3 regions of the Pseudomonas sp. B21-031 genome follow, and region 3 is predicted to be linked to each of the others. Evidence: predicted binding sites of a transcription regulator. Region 3 holds the regulator's gene; each other region holds the start of a gene.
What was found. The regulator FliA, encoded in region 3, starts transcription of late flagellar genes. The targets are predictions, from matches to a motif close to CTAAAGTTTNNNNNNNNNNNGCCGNTAA.

Region 1: a site for FliA is predicted at 1,990-2,017, ahead of LOY53_RS15460 (methyl-accepting chemotaxis protein). Genes of this name have one in related genera too.
Region 2: a site for FliA is predicted at 4,844-4,871, ahead of motA (flagellar motor stator protein MotA). Genes of this name have one in related genera too.

The regions. Positions count from the first base shown of each region.
Region 1 covers NZ_CP087181.1:3,521,870-3,527,775, forward strand. The annotation lists gene LOY53_RS15455 (type II 3-dehydroquinate dehydratase) at 1-242, shown strand, start outside; gene LOY53_RS15460 (methyl-accepting chemotaxis protein) at 297-1,922, opposite strand; gene mtlD (bifunctional mannitol-1-phosphate dehydrogenase/phosphatase) at 2,428-4,623, shown strand; gene LOY53_RS15470 (OsmC family protein) at 5,259-5,786, opposite strand; gene LOY53_RS15475 (hypothetical protein) at 5,781-5,906, shown strand, end outside.
Region 2 covers NZ_CP087181.1:5,391,674-5,397,579, forward strand. The annotation lists gene LOY53_RS24135 (trimeric intracellular cation channel family protein) at 1-348, opposite strand, end outside; gene orn (oligoribonuclease) at 440-982, opposite strand; gene rsgA (small ribosomal subunit biogenesis GTPase RsgA) at 1,131-2,162, shown strand; gene LOY53_RS24150 (molecular chaperone Tir) at 2,285-2,764, shown strand; gene motB (flagellar motor protein MotB) at 2,895-3,923, opposite strand; gene motA (flagellar motor stator protein MotA) at 3,927-4,778, opposite strand; gene LOY53_RS24165 (HDOD domain-containing protein) at 4,910-5,906, shown strand, end outside.
Region 3 covers NZ_CP087181.1:4,252,628-4,258,533, reverse strand. The annotation lists gene flhF (flagellar biosynthesis protein FlhF) at 1-756, shown strand, start outside; gene fleN (flagellar synthesis regulator FleN) at 850-1,683, shown strand; gene fliA (RNA polymerase sigma factor FliA) at 1,680-2,420, shown strand; gene LOY53_RS18935 (chemotaxis response regulator CheY) at 2,538-2,912, shown strand; gene LOY53_RS18930 (protein phosphatase CheZ) at 2,933-3,721, shown strand; gene LOY53_RS18925 (chemotaxis protein CheA) at 3,734-5,906, shown strand, end outside.

The DNA of each region.
Region 1 (5,906 bases), 730 kb from region 3:
TAATCATCAACCCGGCTGGCCTTTCGTTTCACTCGATTCCAGTACTGGATGCGCTGAAATTACTCGACACACCGCTGGTCGAACTGCACCTGTCGAACATTCATGCACGGGACGAACTGCACCGCCACTCGATCATGTCTGGCGTGGTCAATACAGTGATCTGCGGCATGGGCGCTGACGGGTATCCCCTCGCAATCCGAGCTATCGATGCTTTACTGCGGCGTCGGGCAGCCAACACTTAACCGCCCTTCACCGGACGCTGACTGGCTGGCCCTTCGGCAACTTCGGAACGTCGCTTACACCCTGAACCGCCCCACCAGCGCTGTCATTTCCCCCACCAGGCCCGACAGCGCCTGGCTCGCCGCACGGGTCTGCTGCGCCCCTGTCGCCGACTGGTTCGACAACTCGCGAATATTCAGCAGGTTCCGGTCCACTTCCCGTGCCACCTGGGCCTGCTCCTCCGCCGCACTGGCGATCACCAGGTTGCGCTCGTTGATCTCGCCGATGGCGCTGTAGATGCCTTCCAACACCTGCCCCGACGCCAGGGTGACGTCCAGGGTCGACTGGGCCCGGCTGGTGCTGGCCTGCATCGAGACAACCGCGGCTTCGGTACCCTGCTGCACGCGCCCGATCATCTGTTCGATTTCCTGAGTCGATGCTTGTGTGCGGTAGGCGAGCGTACGCACCTCGTCCGCTACCACCGCAAAACCGCGCCCGGCCTCACCGGCGCGGGCGGCCTCGATGGCGGCGTTGAGCGCCAGTAAGTTGGTCTGCTCGGACACCGTACGGATCACTTCCAGCACCTTGCCGATGTCCCGCACCTGCCCCACAAGCTGCTCCAGGTGCCCACTGCTGGCCTGGATCTCATGGGTCATGGCCTCGGTACCGTCGATGTTCTCGTTGACTTGCCGGCGGCTTTTTTCAGCCAGCTGATTCGATGCCTGCGTGGTCTGGGACGTGGAGACGGCGTTACGTGCGACCTCCTCGACCGCCGTGGTCATTTCGGTGACGGCAGTGGCAGCCTGCTCCAGCTCCTGGCCCTGCTGGCGCAGGTTATTGGCGCTTTCCTCGGTAACGGTGTTCAGCGCCGTCGCCGCGTCAGCCAGCTGTTGTGTGCAGCTGCTGAGCTTGCCGAGGGTTTCGCGCTGGCTCTGCTGCATGCGCTCCAGTTCGTGGAACAGCTGGCCGATTTCGTTGCGCCGCTGCACCACCACCGGCACGCTCAGGTCGCCGCCGGCGATGCGCTGAAAGTGCTGGCCAGCTTCACGCAATGGGTGCAACACACGCTGTGCAATGAAGGCCCAGCACAGCGCCGCCAGCAGCAACGTCACGCCCAGCAGCCCCAGGCTCAGCAGTTGTGCGCGCTCCAGGCGGCGGTCGGACTCGAGCATGATCTGCTGGCTGCGCTCGCTCAAGGTGGCAACCAGTTGCTGACGCAGCGCCTGCAAGCGACCCATGGCATTGCCAGCGTCGGTGTTGACCTTGAAGTACTGCTCCAGCGAGCGCTGCCGCACGGCCTCACGCTGCCCCGCCACCGCCTTGGCGTAGTCGGCGAAGGTGGCCTGCAGCTCCTTGGCCGCTGCATGCAGCGCCGGCTCGCGGGCGTTGTCGACGAACGCATCGACCAGCTTCTGGCTCTTGTCGTTCAATTCGACCGACAGCGCCATGCGCTTGTTCGCACTCTCGTCATGGCCGCCCAGTTGCTCGATAAAACCCGAGGACACGTTGGCGCTGGCGCGGATCGCCATGAGCAACGCATTGTTCAACCGGTCCGACTGGTGCGCGGTCTGGTCCAGTTCGCTGATCTGCTCATCGCTGCCCACCGCCGCGCGCCAGGCGCTGACGGTGGAGAACAGCAAGGTCAGGCTGAACAGCGACAGCACCCAGAACATTCCGGTGCGGATCTTCAGGTCGGCAAACATACGGGCAGTACTCCTCATGGTCCTGTTGGCACCCCTTCTCATCGGGATTTCGACGGCGGGTGAGCAGGTATCGGAGTGGCTGCGGCGGGCTTGAGTGGCGCTGAGGCGCTTGTGTGCGGTAACCGAACGATTGTTGCTGGCAACTTGCATGTGGCGGCGCATACGTGCAAGGGTAAAAAAGGAACGTCAGTCATCAGAAAAGGAAGATAAGCACCTTATGCTTGGAATCACACGTATCCATCGCTACGTGCGCCCATTGCCTGCAAGCCAAGCAGCAGCCAGTGGGCGTGACGTCAAAGTCAAACCAGGCGCCCGCCTGGCCGCGAAGCTTGCCACCCTCCTCTGCACACCCCGCGCCGTCCCGCCCTACCTCTGGGTCAACCCCGAGCGCCCCCCTGTAGATCGCATGCCCCCCACCTGACCGCCCACGCGCCGTCATCGCACCGGCCTCGCCATTCAGTGGCTGAAGGCGGGATGTCTCACGCAAAAAAAGGGGCAACACCCAATGATCATGTTTCAGGGCAAGAAAATTCACAGCGCCATCTTCGACATGGATGGCACGATGTTCGACACCGAGCGACTGCGTTTCAGGACGCTGAAGCAAGCTTCACTGGAAATCTTCGGCACCGCCTTGAGCGAGCAAACGCTGATCGGCTCGCTGGGCCTGAGCGCGAAAAAGGCCGAGGCCCTCGCCAAGGCTCACAACGGCGATGACTTTCCCTATGTGCAGATCCGCCAGCGCGCCGATGAGCTCGAACTGGCGTACGTGCGCAACCATGGCGTGCCGATCAAAGCCGGCCTGCTCGAGGTGCTGGAGCGCCTGCGCAAGTCCGGCCTGACCCTGGCGGTCGCCACGTCCAGCCGCCGCGCCATCGCCGAGGAGTACCTGATCAACGCCAACGTGCTCAAGTACTTCGACATCACCGTTTGCGGCGACGAAGTCAGCCAAGGCAAACCCCACCCAGAAATCTTCCTGCACGCCGCCCGCGCGCTCAATTGCCAACCCGGCCAGTGCTTCATGGTCGAGGACTCGGAAAACGGCCTGCTCTCAGCGATCCGCGCCGGGGGCCAGTCAATCCTGATCGAGGACATCAAGCCGCCCGCGCCCGAGGTCAAGGCCGGCGCGCTGATGGCCTACCGTGGCATGCACGCCTTCCTCGCCGACTTGAGCGAGTGCGTGCCCGACTTGGGCATGCCGGCGCTCGACGAGGCATTCCCTGTCTCACTGAACCAGTTCCGTGTCGGCATCCACGGCTTCGGCGCCATCGGTGGCGGCTACCTGACCCAGGTGCTGTCCCATTGGGACGGCTACACGCGCCCCTGCGAAATCATTGCCGCGACCCGTTCGCGCATGCTCCGCGAATCGGTCGCTGCGTTCGGCCGCTACAGCGTGCGCTACGGCGCCACCGCGTTCGACCAGACCATCGACAATGTGCGCATGATCGACATGGACGACGAGGAGGCAGTGATCGAGATGTACAACGCCGCCGAAGTCGTCGGCATGAGCCTGCCCGAGCAGGCCATCGCGCATCAGGCCAAGGTCATTGCCAAGGGTTTGCTGCGGCGCTTCGAACGCAGGGGGCGCGAGCTGACCGTACTGATCGTGTTGAACAAGATTGGCGGTGCGGCGTTCGTCCGGCGCCAGGTGCAGGCGCAGTTGGCGCTGCTGTGCACACCACAGGTGTGCAAGCAGGTGCTGGAAAAGACCCATTTCGCCGAAACGGTGGTTAGCCGCATCGTTTCCAAGATCAGCAATGACGCGCTGGTTCGGCAGTTACGCATCAAGTCGCAGATCTTCAAGAACAGCCTGGAGGATGAGCCAGCGGTCACCCGCAAGCTCGCCACGCCAACCCCTGAATATGAACGGCTTATCGGGCACTTCCGGCCCTTTGCACACTCCAGCAGTGCCATGAGCCAGTTGCACCTGATCCTGTTCAACAGCGAGCCCGACATGCCGCTGTACGTAGAGCGAGGCAGTGATTTACTGGAGCGGCTGCGCCAGGTAAAAACGGTCGCGGACATTACCCAGATCCAGATCATCAAGAACCGCTTGTGGAACGGGCCGCACGCGATCATCGCCTGGTATGCGAGCCTGCTGGGGCACACCTGGGTCGGCCAGGGCATGGGGGACGCCCGCGTCAGTGCACTGGCGCAGCGCCTGATTCATCAGGAAGTGGCGCCAGCGTTGATGGCCGAATACCCGCAGATGTCAGAGGTCGTCAGCAGCTTTGCCAATGCGTTTCTCGAACGGTGCAAAACCTCGTTCAAGGACCCTTGCGTGCGGGTTGGGCGCGACCCCATGCGTAAATTGCAGCGTAACGAGCGCATCCTCAGCAGCATCGACCTGGCCCGCCAGCATGGCATTCAAACGCCTGCGCTGGCGTTTGGGGCGGCGCTGGCCATTCACTATGCGCTGCACGGCAACGCCAGCAAAGATCGCGAGGCCCAGTTGATCAAGGCGCTGTACACGGCCAGCGGCGAACGTGTCGAAGCGGTGCTCACCCATGACGGGGAGTATCAGGGCAAGCCTTATCCGGGGCTGGACCCGGTCAGGGATGCGGCGCTGGTCGAAAGCATTTCGGCCAACTTCCGGCTGTTGCTGGAGCGGGACAGGGCTGACTGGGCACTGCCCGCTGCGTTGGCGCGGGGGTCGTCTGAGTGTGGTAGGGCATCGGCCAAGCATTCGCTACCGGTTGCTTGAAGCGGTTTGGTAAGGGCGATGTATCGATGTGTTCGCCCTGACATCGTCAGCGCCTGGGAAATCGAGCGCCGCCCGCGCGGCGCATCGCGAGCTCTGCTCGCTCCTACGTTTATTTCGGGCCAATCATGCCTGGGGGATTTGCGCGCGAACGGCTTGGCGCATGACGCGATGGTGCGTCGTGCAAACCCGGCGGTCGCGCGCGCCTGTTACAGGCGTTACTGGCCAAAAACAAACGTAGGAGCGAGCAGAGCTCGCGATGCGCCGCGCGGGCGGCGCTCGATCTCACAGGCGCCGCAAATGTCGAGGTGAACGGCTGACTGACTCAACACTGACCACCGCCAGCAATAGGTCGCAAACCGTCGACCGGGAATGACCGCTTTCGACCCTTAGCAGACATCTGTAACCGGGGCCGCTTCGCGGCCCATCGCCGGCAAGCGCGGCTCCCACAAGTACAGCGCATGCCTGAAGACAGGTGATATTTCTGTGGGAGCCGGCTTGCCGGCGATGAGGCCGTTACTGTGCACAGCGCTTTGGATCGCTGTCCGCAATGGGTCGAAAGCGGCCGGTCACGACGGACTGCTATCGACCCCATGTAGACAGTCCGGGCCGATACCCAGGCTAGAGCCTTTGAGGGATTAGTTTCGATAGTTGATAACAGCCCTACATTTGATAGGGAAGTTGACCGAGTTTGCAATGAAACACTCATGGTGAGCATCGTCATGCAAGCGCATTGCAAGATCCCTATCTGATTGACTACTAATGATGATGTGAGGTCTTAGCTCTGCTTCCTTGAAGTGGCCCTTGCGCTGGCTCCTCTGTTGAAAGATGCCCAGAAGATGATCCGCTCTTCTCGCGTTAGCACTGTAATCTTGCACGCTCAGTGTGGCTCCCAACCAGCTTCTCTTGTTTGCATTGACGCATCCGCTGGTTGTACGAAAGCAATGAGCCCCGGCCAGCGAGATAGCCTTATAGCTGGCATGACAGTGCTTGCTGTCGGGTTTGATATGGAAAAGCCAACGAATTCCCGACTCAGCCTGTGCATTCAATGTCAGCCATGGGTCGATAGCGGTCACTGGTGAACGGCTGCAATCGACCCATAGCAGCCGGTCACGGCAGGCAGAAAGCACCGACCTGGCGTCTCGTCCGAAGATGCCCTGGTGCACGCCTGGATCCTGCTCAAATGCGCCTACCACATCAACGCCCACGCCTATGACATGGTTAATGTCGAGACGCGCGGTTTGTTGTGGGTAACGAAGCAATCGCGGGAGATGAGCATTGCGCGG
Region 2 (5,906 bases), 1.1 Mb from region 3:
CACCAGCATGCCCTGCCCCATCTCCAGCGCCGTCATGCAACCGATCAAGGTAAAGGCCACCAACCCCAGGGCGTCTAGCACCAGGAACATCGAGCGCAAGCGGCGCATCATGGGGGCGATGAAAATCGTCAGCAGTGCCGCGCAACTGGTCAGCACCAGGTACTCGGGGTGCTTGACCCAGGTCAGCGGGTAATGCCCGAGCAGCACGTCGCGTACCGAGCCGCCACCCAGGGCCGTGACGCAGGCAATCAGCACCACGCCGAACCAGTCCATGCCGCGGCGGCCGGCAGACAACGCGCCGGTCATGGCTTCAGCGGTGATGGCAATGAGGTAGAGCATCAACAACATGGTGCGAGTCCGTGCGAGAAAGGCGCGCAGTCTAACCAGTTGCCCAGGGCACCAAAAGAGGGCACAGACACAATATCTGCGCCCTCACGCTTCACACCTTGATGAAGTGCTCGCGGTAATGGCGCAGTTCGGCAATCGACTCGCGGATATCGTCCAGCGCCAAGTGGGTGCCACCCTTCTTGAAACTGTCGCGCACATTCGGCGCCCAGCGTGCGGCCAGCTCTTTAAGGGTCGAGACGTCGAGGTTGCGGTAGTGGAAGTAGTTTTCCAGGTTGCGCATGTGGCGATACAGGAACCGGCGGTCCTGGCAGATGCTGTTGCCGCAGATCGGCGACTTGCCTTTGGGCACCCATTGCTCGAGGAAGGCGATGGTCTGGGCCTCGGCCTCGGCCATGCTGACCTTGCTCTCGCGCACGCGCTGGGTCAGGCCCGAGTTGCCGTGGGTACGGGTATTCCATTCGTCCATGCGCGCCAGCACTTCGTCACTGTGGTGAATGGCGATCACCGGGCCTTCGGCCAGGGTGTTCAGATCGCTGTCGGTGACAATCGTGGCCATCTCGATGATGACGTCGCTGTCCGGATCCAGGCCGGTCATTTCCAGGTCGATCCAGATCAGGTTCTGTGGGTTTTGCATGCAGGGGCTCCTCGTATAGGCCGTCATAGTAGCCTAGCGAGTGCGGCGGGCGCATGTGCGGCGCGCGGTGCAAAGGTAAGCAGAATGGTCGAGCGCCCGGCGTGCTAAACTGCCTGCCGTTTTCAATCTGTCCCAGCACGGAATCTTCATGGCCAAACGCCAGCTCAATCGTCGCCAAAACTGGCGTATCGAAAAAATCCAGAACGAGCGCGCCGCTCGCGCCGCCAAACGCGAGCAGCACACGCTGCAGGAGCTGGAAGGCGGCGACCTGGGGCCAGAGCAACTGGGCCTGGTGATCGCGCACTTTGGGGTGCAGGTCGAAGTCGAGGCCCAGGACGGCGACGTAGCTGGGCAGATCTTCCGCTGCCACCTGCGGGCCAACCTGCCTGCGCTAGTCACCGGCGACCGCGTGGTCTGGCGGGCGGGCAACCAAGGCATCGGCGTTATCGTCGCGCAGATGCCGCGCAGCACCGAGCTGTGCCGGCCAAACAACCACGGCCAGCTCAAGCCGGTGGCGGCCAACGTAGACCTGATCGTGATCGTCTTCGCGCCAGCCCCCGAGCCCCACCCGAACCTGATCGACCGCTACCTGGTAGCCGCCGAACACGCAGGCATCCGCCCGTTGCTGCTGCTGAACAAGGCCGACCTGATCAACGACGAGAACGCCCCGGCGTTGCAGGCGCTACTCGAGGTCTATCGCGACCTCGGCTACCCGCTGCTGGAGGTTTCGGCCCACCAGGGTGACGGCATGCAGCGCCTGCAGCAGATGCTGGACGGGCACATCAGCGTGTTCGTCGGCCAGTCGGGCGTGGGCAAGTCGTCGCTGGTCAACAGCCTGCTGCCCGCTGCCGACACCCGCGTCGGCGACCTGTCTGAATGGTCGGGCCAAGGCACGCACACCACCACCACCGCGCGCCTGTACCACTTCCCCAACGGCGGCGACCTGATCGACTCGCCGGGTATTCGCGAGTTCGGCCTGGGCCATGTCAGCCGCGATGACGTGGAAGGGGGGTTCATCGAGTTCCGCGACCTGTTCGGCACCTGCCGCTTCCGCGACTGCAAGCATGACCGCGAGCCGGGCTGTGCGCTGCTCAAGGCGCTGGACGAAGGCCGGATCAAGCAGCAACGCATGAACAGCTACCGCTCGATCATCGCCAGCCTGCCAGAAGACAGCTACTAACCCGCCTGATCTGTAGGAAATATTACCGGAGCGCGTAAGACCGCTCCGGTTTTAGCGTCGTCTATTGCCCCTTCTCCTGCTTTCGCTGATGGTCATGGCTTCTATCAGGGAGGGCAACTGCCATGCCGGTTCTTATCAGCTACCGCCACGAAGAGCGGCTCGACGCGTTCATCCTCAATGAGCGCCTGCTGCTCGAAGGCATTCCCACCCAGCTGGTGCAATACGACAGCGATGGGCAAACCCGCGATGACCTCTATGGCAGTTTCTGCCAGCAGATGAGCGATGCCACCCATTGGGTCGGCGTGTTGCCGGCCAGCGTCGGCGAACAATGGTGGACTGCCTGGCTGCTGGGGGCTGCGGCAATGGGCTGCCGCCGGGTGAGTTTCTACCGCAAAGGGCCAGGCACACTGCCTGAATGCCTGGGCAAATGGCCGATCATGCGCGAGCGCCCACACATCGACCTGTTCGTGCGTGCGTATCACGATGAACGCACGTTCGAGCGGGCCATGTCATTGCCGCCAGGGCGAGGATTGGGGGCTGACCGGGATAATGCCGACTACTTTCATGCCGACCTCAAGGCCAAGATCCGCCGGGGGTTTTGAATGCACTGGGGCCGCTACGCGCCCCATCGCCGGCAAGCCGGCTCCCACAGATAGGGTGTGGGCCTGAGCTTCGCACAACCCCTGTGGGAGCTGGCTTGCCAGCGATGGGCCGCAGAGCGGCCCCAGTCACTTACTGCTCCTTGGCTTCGTCCATCTTCAGCGTGCCATCCTCGAAGATGTTCAGCTTCTGGCGCAGCTCGCGTGGCTGCATCGGTGCTTGCTCAGCGCCTGGCACAGCAGGCGCCGAAGACGCCCCTGGCGCGGCGCCGGCAGGCGGTGCTGGCTGGGCTGGTGGCGCTTCGGGCGCGGCCTGCTCACCTTCGATGTCACGCTGGGCCTTCTTGGTCAGCACGATGATGTCGATACGCCGGTTGACCGGGTTGAACGGGTTCTTGCGGTCGAACAACGACGACGACGCATAACCCACCACCCGGGCCACTTGCCCATCCGGATAGCCACCGGCAACCAGCGCACGCCGCGCCGCGTTGGCGCGGTTGGCCGACAACTCCCAGTTACCGAACTCACCGGTGCCGGCGAACGGCTTGGCATCGGTGTGGCCGCTGACGCTGATCTTGTTCGGCACCGCCTTGATGGTGTCGGCCATGGCCAGCAGGATGTCTTCGAAATACGGCTGCAAACGCGCACTGCCGAGGTCGAACATCGGCCGGTTCTCGGCATCCATGATCTGGATACGCAAACCGTCCTGGGTGATCTCAAACAGGATCTGGTCCTTGAACTTCTGCAGTTGCGGGTTTTCTTCTACCTTGTTCTGCAGCTCCTGCAGCAGCAGCTCAAGGCGCTCGCGCTCGACCTGTTCGGCCATGGTCTCGACCTGGTCCTTGTTCAGCTGAACCGTGGACTCCTGTGTCGGCTCGGTCTTCACCTCAGGGTTGATGGTCTTTTCCGGCGCCATCTCGGGCGAGCCGCCCAAGTCGATCACGTAGGGCGTGCCACTTTCGGAGAAGCCGATCGGGTCCTGGAAGTAACCGGCAATGGCGATTTTCTGCTCGGGGGTGGCTGTGGATAACAGCCACAGCACCAGGAAAAACGCCATCATCGCCGTGGCGAAGTCGGCAAAGGCGATTTTCCAGGCGCCGCCATGATGGCCGCCGCCGAAGCGCTTGACGCGCTTGATGATGATCGGCTGATTGTTTTCCATGACTCAGCGACCGCGAACCGCTTGTTCCAGCTCGGCAAAACTTGGGCGGTGTTTCGGGTAGAGCACCTTGCGCCCGAATTCCACAGCCAGGGATGGCGGCATGCCAGAAGCCGACGCGACCAGCGAGGCCTTGATCGACTCATAAAGGTTGAGCTCTTCCTTGGCATCGTGCTCCAGACACTTGGCCAAGGGGCCGAAGAAGCCATAGGCCGCCAAGATACCGAAGAACGTACCGACCAGCGCCGCACCGACGTGCATGCCGATGGCCGCCTGGTCGCCGTCGCCGAGCGAGGCCATGGTCACCACGATACCCAGTACCGCCGCAACGATACCGAAGCCGGGCATGCCGTCGGCAATGCCGGTCACCGCATGGGAGGGGTGTTCGAGCTCTTCCTTCATGCTCAGCAGCTCCATGTCGAACAAGCCTTCGAGCTCGTGCGGGGCCATGTTGCCGGTCGACATGATGCGCAAGTAGTCGCAGACGAACGCCGTCATGCGCTCATCCGCCAGCACGGTGGGGTACTTGGCGAAGATCGGGCTGGCTGCGGCGTCCTCGATATCACTCTCGATGGCCATCATGCCTTCACGACGGCTCTTGTTGAGGATCTCGTACACCAGGCCCAGCACTTCCAGGTAGAAGGCATGGGAGAAGCGCGAGCCGAACATCTTCATCGACTTCTTGATGACGTGCATGGTCATGTGGCCAGGGTTGGCCTGCAAGAATGCACCGAAGGCCGCACCGCCGATGATCAGTACTTCGAACGGCTGGATCAGCGCCGCAATCTTGCCGTGGGAGAGCACGTATCCGCCGAGCACGCTCGCGAATACGACGATGATGCCGATAATTTTAGCCATAGGTTCAAAGCACTTGCTGTCGTGGTCGGGGTATGAGACTGGGAGCTTTAAAACTCTTCTTCTACTTATCGGCAGAACTGCGCCAGACTATAGCCACTCAAAGCGAAAAGCCAGTTCGGACTGATGTCAAAATGCCAATTGAAACCAAGGTGCCCGCTCAGCCGCCGCGTACGTTAGAGGCCTGGGTAAAGCTGCTGGAGAGTGTCCGCATCCCCGTGCCGAAGCACAGTCACGACCGGGTAATCGCTGCCATCAATGACAGCCGCCGCTCGCTGCGCGATATCGCCGAACTGATGCAGGACAGCCCGGCATTGGTGCTTTCCGTGATGCGTGAGGCCAATCACCCGACCAACGCCAGCCAGGCCGAGCCTGCCGAGAGCCTGGAAATCGCCCTTAACCGGCTGGGCCTGGCTCGCACCGAGCAGTTGCTCAAGCGCCTGCCCTCCGTGCCCGTCGAAGAAATCCCGCCAGTGCTCAGCCAGTTCCAACTGATCAGCCAGCACGCTTCGCAGCAGGCCAGCGGCTTGTTCGCCAGCCGCCTGGCACGGCTGTGGCAGGAAATTCACTGGGGCAGCCTGCTGTTCCTGTCACCCCTGTGGCCGCTGGCACTGGCCTACCCCAAGCTGCTCGACACCTGGGAGCTGCGGGTTATCCACAAGGGCGAGGATGCCGCCCAGGTTGAGGAAGAGCTGTTTGGCGTGCGCATCATGGCGCTGTGCCAGACCATGGCGGAGTACTGGCGCCTGCCGCAGTGGGTAACCCAGGGTTACCGCTTGCTGCTGGAAGAACGCGAACAACTGGCCCAGGTGCTGAGCATCGCCCGCGACGAAGACCTGCTCAGCCAGCAACACCGCCTGGATGACGAGCCCGGCCTGCGCCGCTGGTTCAACCAGCCGGCTAACACCGTGCTGCTGGCCAACAACCTGGCGCTGGCGGCGCAGGTGGGCTGGGACAACCCGCACCTGCTACGTTGGCAGCTGCTGACAGCGCTCTACCTGCAAACCTCGCTGGAAGACGTTCAGCAGCAAGTGCACCAGCAGGCTGCGGCCAGCGCCCGCCGCCACGCCAGGCATGCCCTGTTCCACCCGGCTGAAGCACTGATCTGGCCCTGGCACCAGCGCCGCCCGC
Region 3 (5,906 bases):
ACTGAGATCGAAGAGCCACGCCAGGCCTGGCGCATGCTGTTGGCGCACCTGGCGCGGATGATCGAAATCCCCGAGGTGGAGCCGATTGAAGAGGGCGGTGTGATCGCCATGGTCGGCCCGGCCGGCATGGGCAAGACCACCACCCTGGCCAAGCTGGCCGCGCGCTACGTGCTCAAGTACGGCGCCCCGCAGTTGGCGCTGGTGAGCATGGACAGCTTCCGCATCGGCGCCCAGGAGCAGCTCAAGACCCTGGGGCGCATCCTCAATGTGCCGGTGACCTACGTCGACCCGGGCCAGTCCCTGGCCCAGGCGCTGGAACCGCTGCTGCGTAAACGCGTGGTGCTGATCGATACCGCTGGCCTGCAGGCCAGCGACCCGGCCCTGCGCATGCAGCTGGAAACCCTGGCCAGCCGTGGCATCGCCGCGAAGAATTACCTGGTGCTGGCAACCACCAGCCAGAAGCAGGTGCTGACCGCCGCCTACCACAGCTACAAGCGCTGTGGCCTGGCCGGCTGCATCCTGACCAAACTCGATGAAACGGCAAGCCTCGGCGACGTGCTGAGCCTTGCCATCAGTCATGAATTGCCGGTGGCCTACCTGACCGATGGGCCGCGCATTCCCGACGATTTGCACTTGCCCCGGGCGCACCAGCTGGTCACCCGTGCGGTCAATGTGCAGCAGCAGGACGAGCCCAGCGAAGAGGCCATGGCCGATATGTTCGCTGATCTCTATCACAACCCACGGCGAGCGGGTTGATGATGAAGTGTGTGCAACGTAGCTATGCCAAGGGGCACGCAGAATTGCCTCACGTGTGGCCTGAGTCCCAGCGAGACAAGGTAAAGAACAGACATGGGTAGCATGCATCCCGTACAGGTGATCGCCGTGACCGGTGGCAAAGGTGGCGTCGGCAAGACTAACGTTTCAGTGAACCTGTCTCTGGCGCTGGCCGAGCTTGGCCGCAGGGTCATGTTGCTGGACGCCGACCTGGGCCTGGCCAATGTCGACGTATTGCTTGGCCTGACCCCCAAACGCACCCTGGCCGACGTTATTGAAGGGCGCTGTGAGCTGCGCGATGTGATGCTGCAAGGCCCCGGCGGTGTGCGCATCGTACCGGCGGCCTCCGGCACCCAGAGCATGGTGCACCTGGCGCCAGCCCAGCACGCTGGCCTGATCCAGGCGTTCAGCGACGTCGGCGACAACCTCGATGTGCTGGTGATCGACACCGCTGCGGGTATCGGTGACTCGGTGGTCAGCTTCGTTCGCGCGGCCCAGGAAGTGCTGCTGGTGGTGTGCGACGAACCCACCTCGATCACCGACGCCTACGCACTGATCAAACTGCTCAACCGTGACTACGGCATGAACCGCTTCCGGGTGCTGGCCAACATGGCGCAGAGCCCGCAAGAAGGGCGCAACCTGTTCGCCAAGTTGACCAAGGTCACCGATCGCTTCCTTGACGTTGCCCTGCAGTACGTGGGCGCCGTGCCATACGACGAGTGCGTGCGCAAGGCGGTGCAGAAGCAGCGTGCGGTGTACGAAGCGTTCCCGCGTTCCAAGTGTGCGTTGGCCTTCAAGGCCATTGCGCAGAAGGTCGACAGCTGGCCGTTGCCGGCCAACCCGCGCGGGCATCTGGAATTCTTCGTCGAGCGTCTGGTGCAGCCCACCAGCGCAGGACCGGTACTATGAATGCGAGCGGCTTCAAGATGTACAGCAGGGCGTCAAAAGACGCCCAGTACGAGCTGATCGAACGCTACGCCCCGCTGGTCAAGCGCATCGCCTATCACCTGTTGGCGCGGCTGCCGGCCAACGTCCAGGTCGAAGACCTGATCCAGGCTGGCATGATCGGCCTGCTGGAAGTGGCCAACAAGTATGACGCCAGCAAGGGCGCCAGCTTCGAGACCTACGCCGGCATCCGCATCCGCGGCGCGATGCTCGATGAGGTGCGCAAGGGCGATTGGGCACCGCGTTCGGTGCACCGCAATACCCGCATGGTCAGTGACGCAATGCGCGCCGTTGAAGCAAGAACCGGTCGCGACGCTAAAGATCACGAGGTTGCTGCCGAACTCCAATTGAGTCTCGATGATTATTACGGGATTTTGAACGATACCCTGGGCAGCCGGCTGTTCAGCTTCGACGACCTGTTGCAGGACGGCGAGCACGAAGGCCTGCACGAAGACGGCGCCAGTGGCCAGGTCGAACCGGCGCGGGGCCTTGAAGACGAGCGCTTCCAGGCTGCCCTGACCGATGCGATCGCCAACCTGCCAGAGCGCGAGCGGCTGGTGCTGGCGCTGTACTACGACGAAGAGCTGAACCTCAAGGAAATCGGTGAGGTGCTGGGCGTCAGCGAGTCGCGGGTAAGCCAGTTGCACAGCCAGTGCGCCGCACGTTTGCGCAGCCGTCTGGGTGAGTGGCGGGCGCGCTGAGCGCCAGCCGTTGCACTGAAGACGCTGCAGCCGTTTTACGTTGTGCCGAATTGAATGAATGCGTGCTCGGGGGCCGAGCGCGTTTGAGACTGCTTGGAGGTCTAATTGGACAAGAACATGAAAATCCTCATCGTTGACGACTTTTCGACGATGCGGCGGATCATCAAGAACCTGCTGCGTGATCTGGGCTTCACCAACACCGACGAAGCTGACGACGGCACCACCGCGTTGCCGATGCTGGAAAACGGCCACTACGACTTCCTGGTGACCGACTGGAACATGCCGGGCATGTCCGGTATCGATCTGCTGCGCAAAGTCCGCGCCAGCGAAAAGCTTAAAACCATGCCGGTACTGATGGTGACGGCCGAGGCCAAGCGCGACCAGATCATCGAAGCGGCCCAGGCCGGCGTTAATGGTTACGTGGTCAAGCCGTTCACCGCTCAGGTGCTCAAAGAAAAGATCGAGAAGATCTTCGAACGCGTCAACGGCTGAGTCACGTCAGGGGGCGCGCCATGGATTCATCACAAACGTCTTTGGGGGAGTTCGAATCGACCCTGAAGAAGCATGCCCAGGAGCTGGTAGAGAGCCTGGAGCGCGGGCGCTTCGGCGAGGCGGTGCAGCTGATTCATCAGCTGAACCAGACCCGCGACCGCGGCTTGTATCAGGAAGTCGGCAAGCTGACCCGTGAGCTGCACAGTGCGATCGTCAGTTTCCAGATCGACCCGCACATGCCGCAGGCCGAGGAGGTCTCGCAGATCACCGACGCCACCGAGCGCCTGTCCTATGTGGTCAAACTGACCGAAGGTGCCGCTAACCGCACCATGGACTTGGTCGAGGAAAGCACACCGGTGCTCAACGACCTGGCGGGTGAGGCCAAGGCCCTGAGCGTGGACTGGCAGCGCTTCATGCGCCGCGAAGTGGCCGCGCCGGAATTCCGTGACCTGGTCAAACGCGTCGACAGTTTCCTGACACACAGCGCCGAAGGTAACCGCAAGGTCTCAGGCCACCTCAACGACATTCTGCTGGCTCAGGACTATCAAGACCTGACCGGGCAGGTGATCAAGCGGGTCACCGCGCTGGTCACCGAGGTGGAAAGCAACCTGCTCAAGCTCGTGCTGATGGCCAGTCAAGTCGACCGTTTTGCCGGTATCGAACATGACCACCAGCAGCTGCGTGCTGAAAAAGATCAAGAAAAACATCCGACTCGGGGTGAAGGTCCGCAGATTCATGCCGATAAGCGTGAAGACGTCGTGTCCGGTCAGGACGATGTCGATGATCTGCTGTCCAGTCTGGGTTTTTAAGGAGCACGTTTAATGAGCTTCGGCGCCGATGAAGAAATCCTTCAGGATTTCCTGGTAGAAGCCGGCGAAATTCTTGAGCAACTGTCCGAGCAACTGGTCGAGCTGGAAAGCCGACCGGATGATGCCGACCTGCTCAATGCCATTTTTCGCGGTTTCCACACTGTAAAAGGGGGCGCCGGCTTCCTCCAGCTCAACGAGCTGGTGGAGTGCTGCCATATCGCCGAGAACGTGTTCGACATCCTGCGCAAAGGTGAGCGCCGGGTCGACGCCGAATTGATGGACGTGGTGCTGGAGGCGCTGGACACGGTCAACAGCATGTTTGGCCAGGTCCGCGAGCGCAGCGAGGTCATCCCCGCTACCCCAGAACTGCTGGCGGCGTTGTCGCGCCTGGCCGAGCCTGCTGCTGCCGAGGAGGTCGCAGCGCCTGCGGCTGCAGCCGAGCCGGTCGCCGCGGCGCCTGCCGAAGAGCCAGACATCACCGACAGCGAATTCGAGCAGCTGCTCGACTCGCTCGACGCGGTCAAGGCCCAGGCCGCTGCCGATGAGCAGATGCAAGGCGAAACCGTCAGCAGCGCCGGTGACGAAATCACCGACGCCGAATTCGAATCGTTGCTCGACCAGTTGCATGGCAAAGGCCAGTTCAGCGCCGAAGTCGCCGCTGAGCCTGTGGCCAGCGCTGCGGCACCGGTCAGCGATGAAATCACCGATGAAGAGTTCGAGTCGCTGCTCGACCAGTTGCACGGCAAGGGCACCTTCCAGGCCGATGCCTTGCCGGCCGCCAATGCGCCAGCAGCGGCAGCGCCGCAAAGCGTTGCAGCGGCCAGCCCAACGAGTGACGAGATCAGCGAGCACGAGTTCGAAGCCTTGCTCGATGAGTTGCACGGCAAGGGCAAGTTCTCGGGGGACGCGGTCGCGGTCGAAACGCCTGTCGCCGCCAAGGTCGAGAGTAAGCCGGTGGCCAAACCGGCAGCTGCTCCGGCACCCGCCCCAGCAGCTGCCAGCAAGCCGGCACCTGCGCCTCGCGCGCCGGCCCCAGCGGCAGAAAAACATGCGGTCAGCGAGGCGGAAACCACCGTGCGCGTCGACACTGCACGCCTGGACGAGATCATGAACATGGTCGGCGAACTGGTGCTGGTGCGTAACCGCCTGGTGCGCCTGGGCTTGAACAGCGGTGACGAGGCCATGTCCAAGGCCGTGTCGAACCTCGACGTGGTCACCGCCGACCTGCAGACCGCGGTCATGAAGACCCGCATGCAGCCGATCAAGAAAGTCTTCGGCCGCTTCCCGCGCCTGGTTCGCGACCTGGCCCGCCAGCTCAAGAAAGAGATCAACCTGGAGCTGGTCGGTGAAGAAACCGACCTCGACAAGAACCTGGTCGAGGCCCTGGCCGACCCGTTGGTGCACTTGGTGCGCAACGCCGTCGACCATGGCGTCGAGATGCCCGACGAGCGTGAAGCCACCGGCAAGGCGCGGACGGGCCGGGTGGTGCTGTCGGCTGAACAGGAAGGCGACCATATCCTGTTGTCGATCTCTGATGACGGCAAGGGCATGGACCCCAACATCCTGCGCGCCAAGGCCGTGGAAAAGGGCCTGATGGACAAGGACGCCGCCGAGCGTCTGAGCGAGTCGGACTGCTACAACCTGATCTTCGCCCCGGGCTTCTCGACCAAGACCGAGATCTCTGACGTGTCTGGCCGTGGTGTCGGCATGGACGTGGTGAAGACCAAGATTTCCCAGCTCAATGGCTCGATCAACATCTACTCGGCCAAGGGCCAGGGTTCGAAGATCGTCATCAAGGTGCCGCTGACCCTGGCGATCATGCCGACCCTGATGGTGATGCTGGGCAACCAGGCCTTCGCCTTCCCGTTGGTCAACGTCAACGAGATCTTCCACCTCGACCTCTCGCGCACCAACGTGGTCGATGGCCAGGAAGTGGTGATCGTGCGCGACAAGGCACTGCCGCTGTTCTACCTCAAGCGCTGGCTGGTCCAGGGCCAGGTGCACGAAGAGCAGCACGAGGGCCATGTGGTGATCCTGTCGGTCGGCACCCAACGCATCGGCTTTGTCGTCGATCAACTGGTGGGCCAGGAAGAAGTGGTAATCAAGCCGCTGGGCAAGATGCTGCAGGGCACGCCGGGCATGTCCGGGGCCACGATCACCGGCGACGGTCGTATCGCGTTGATCC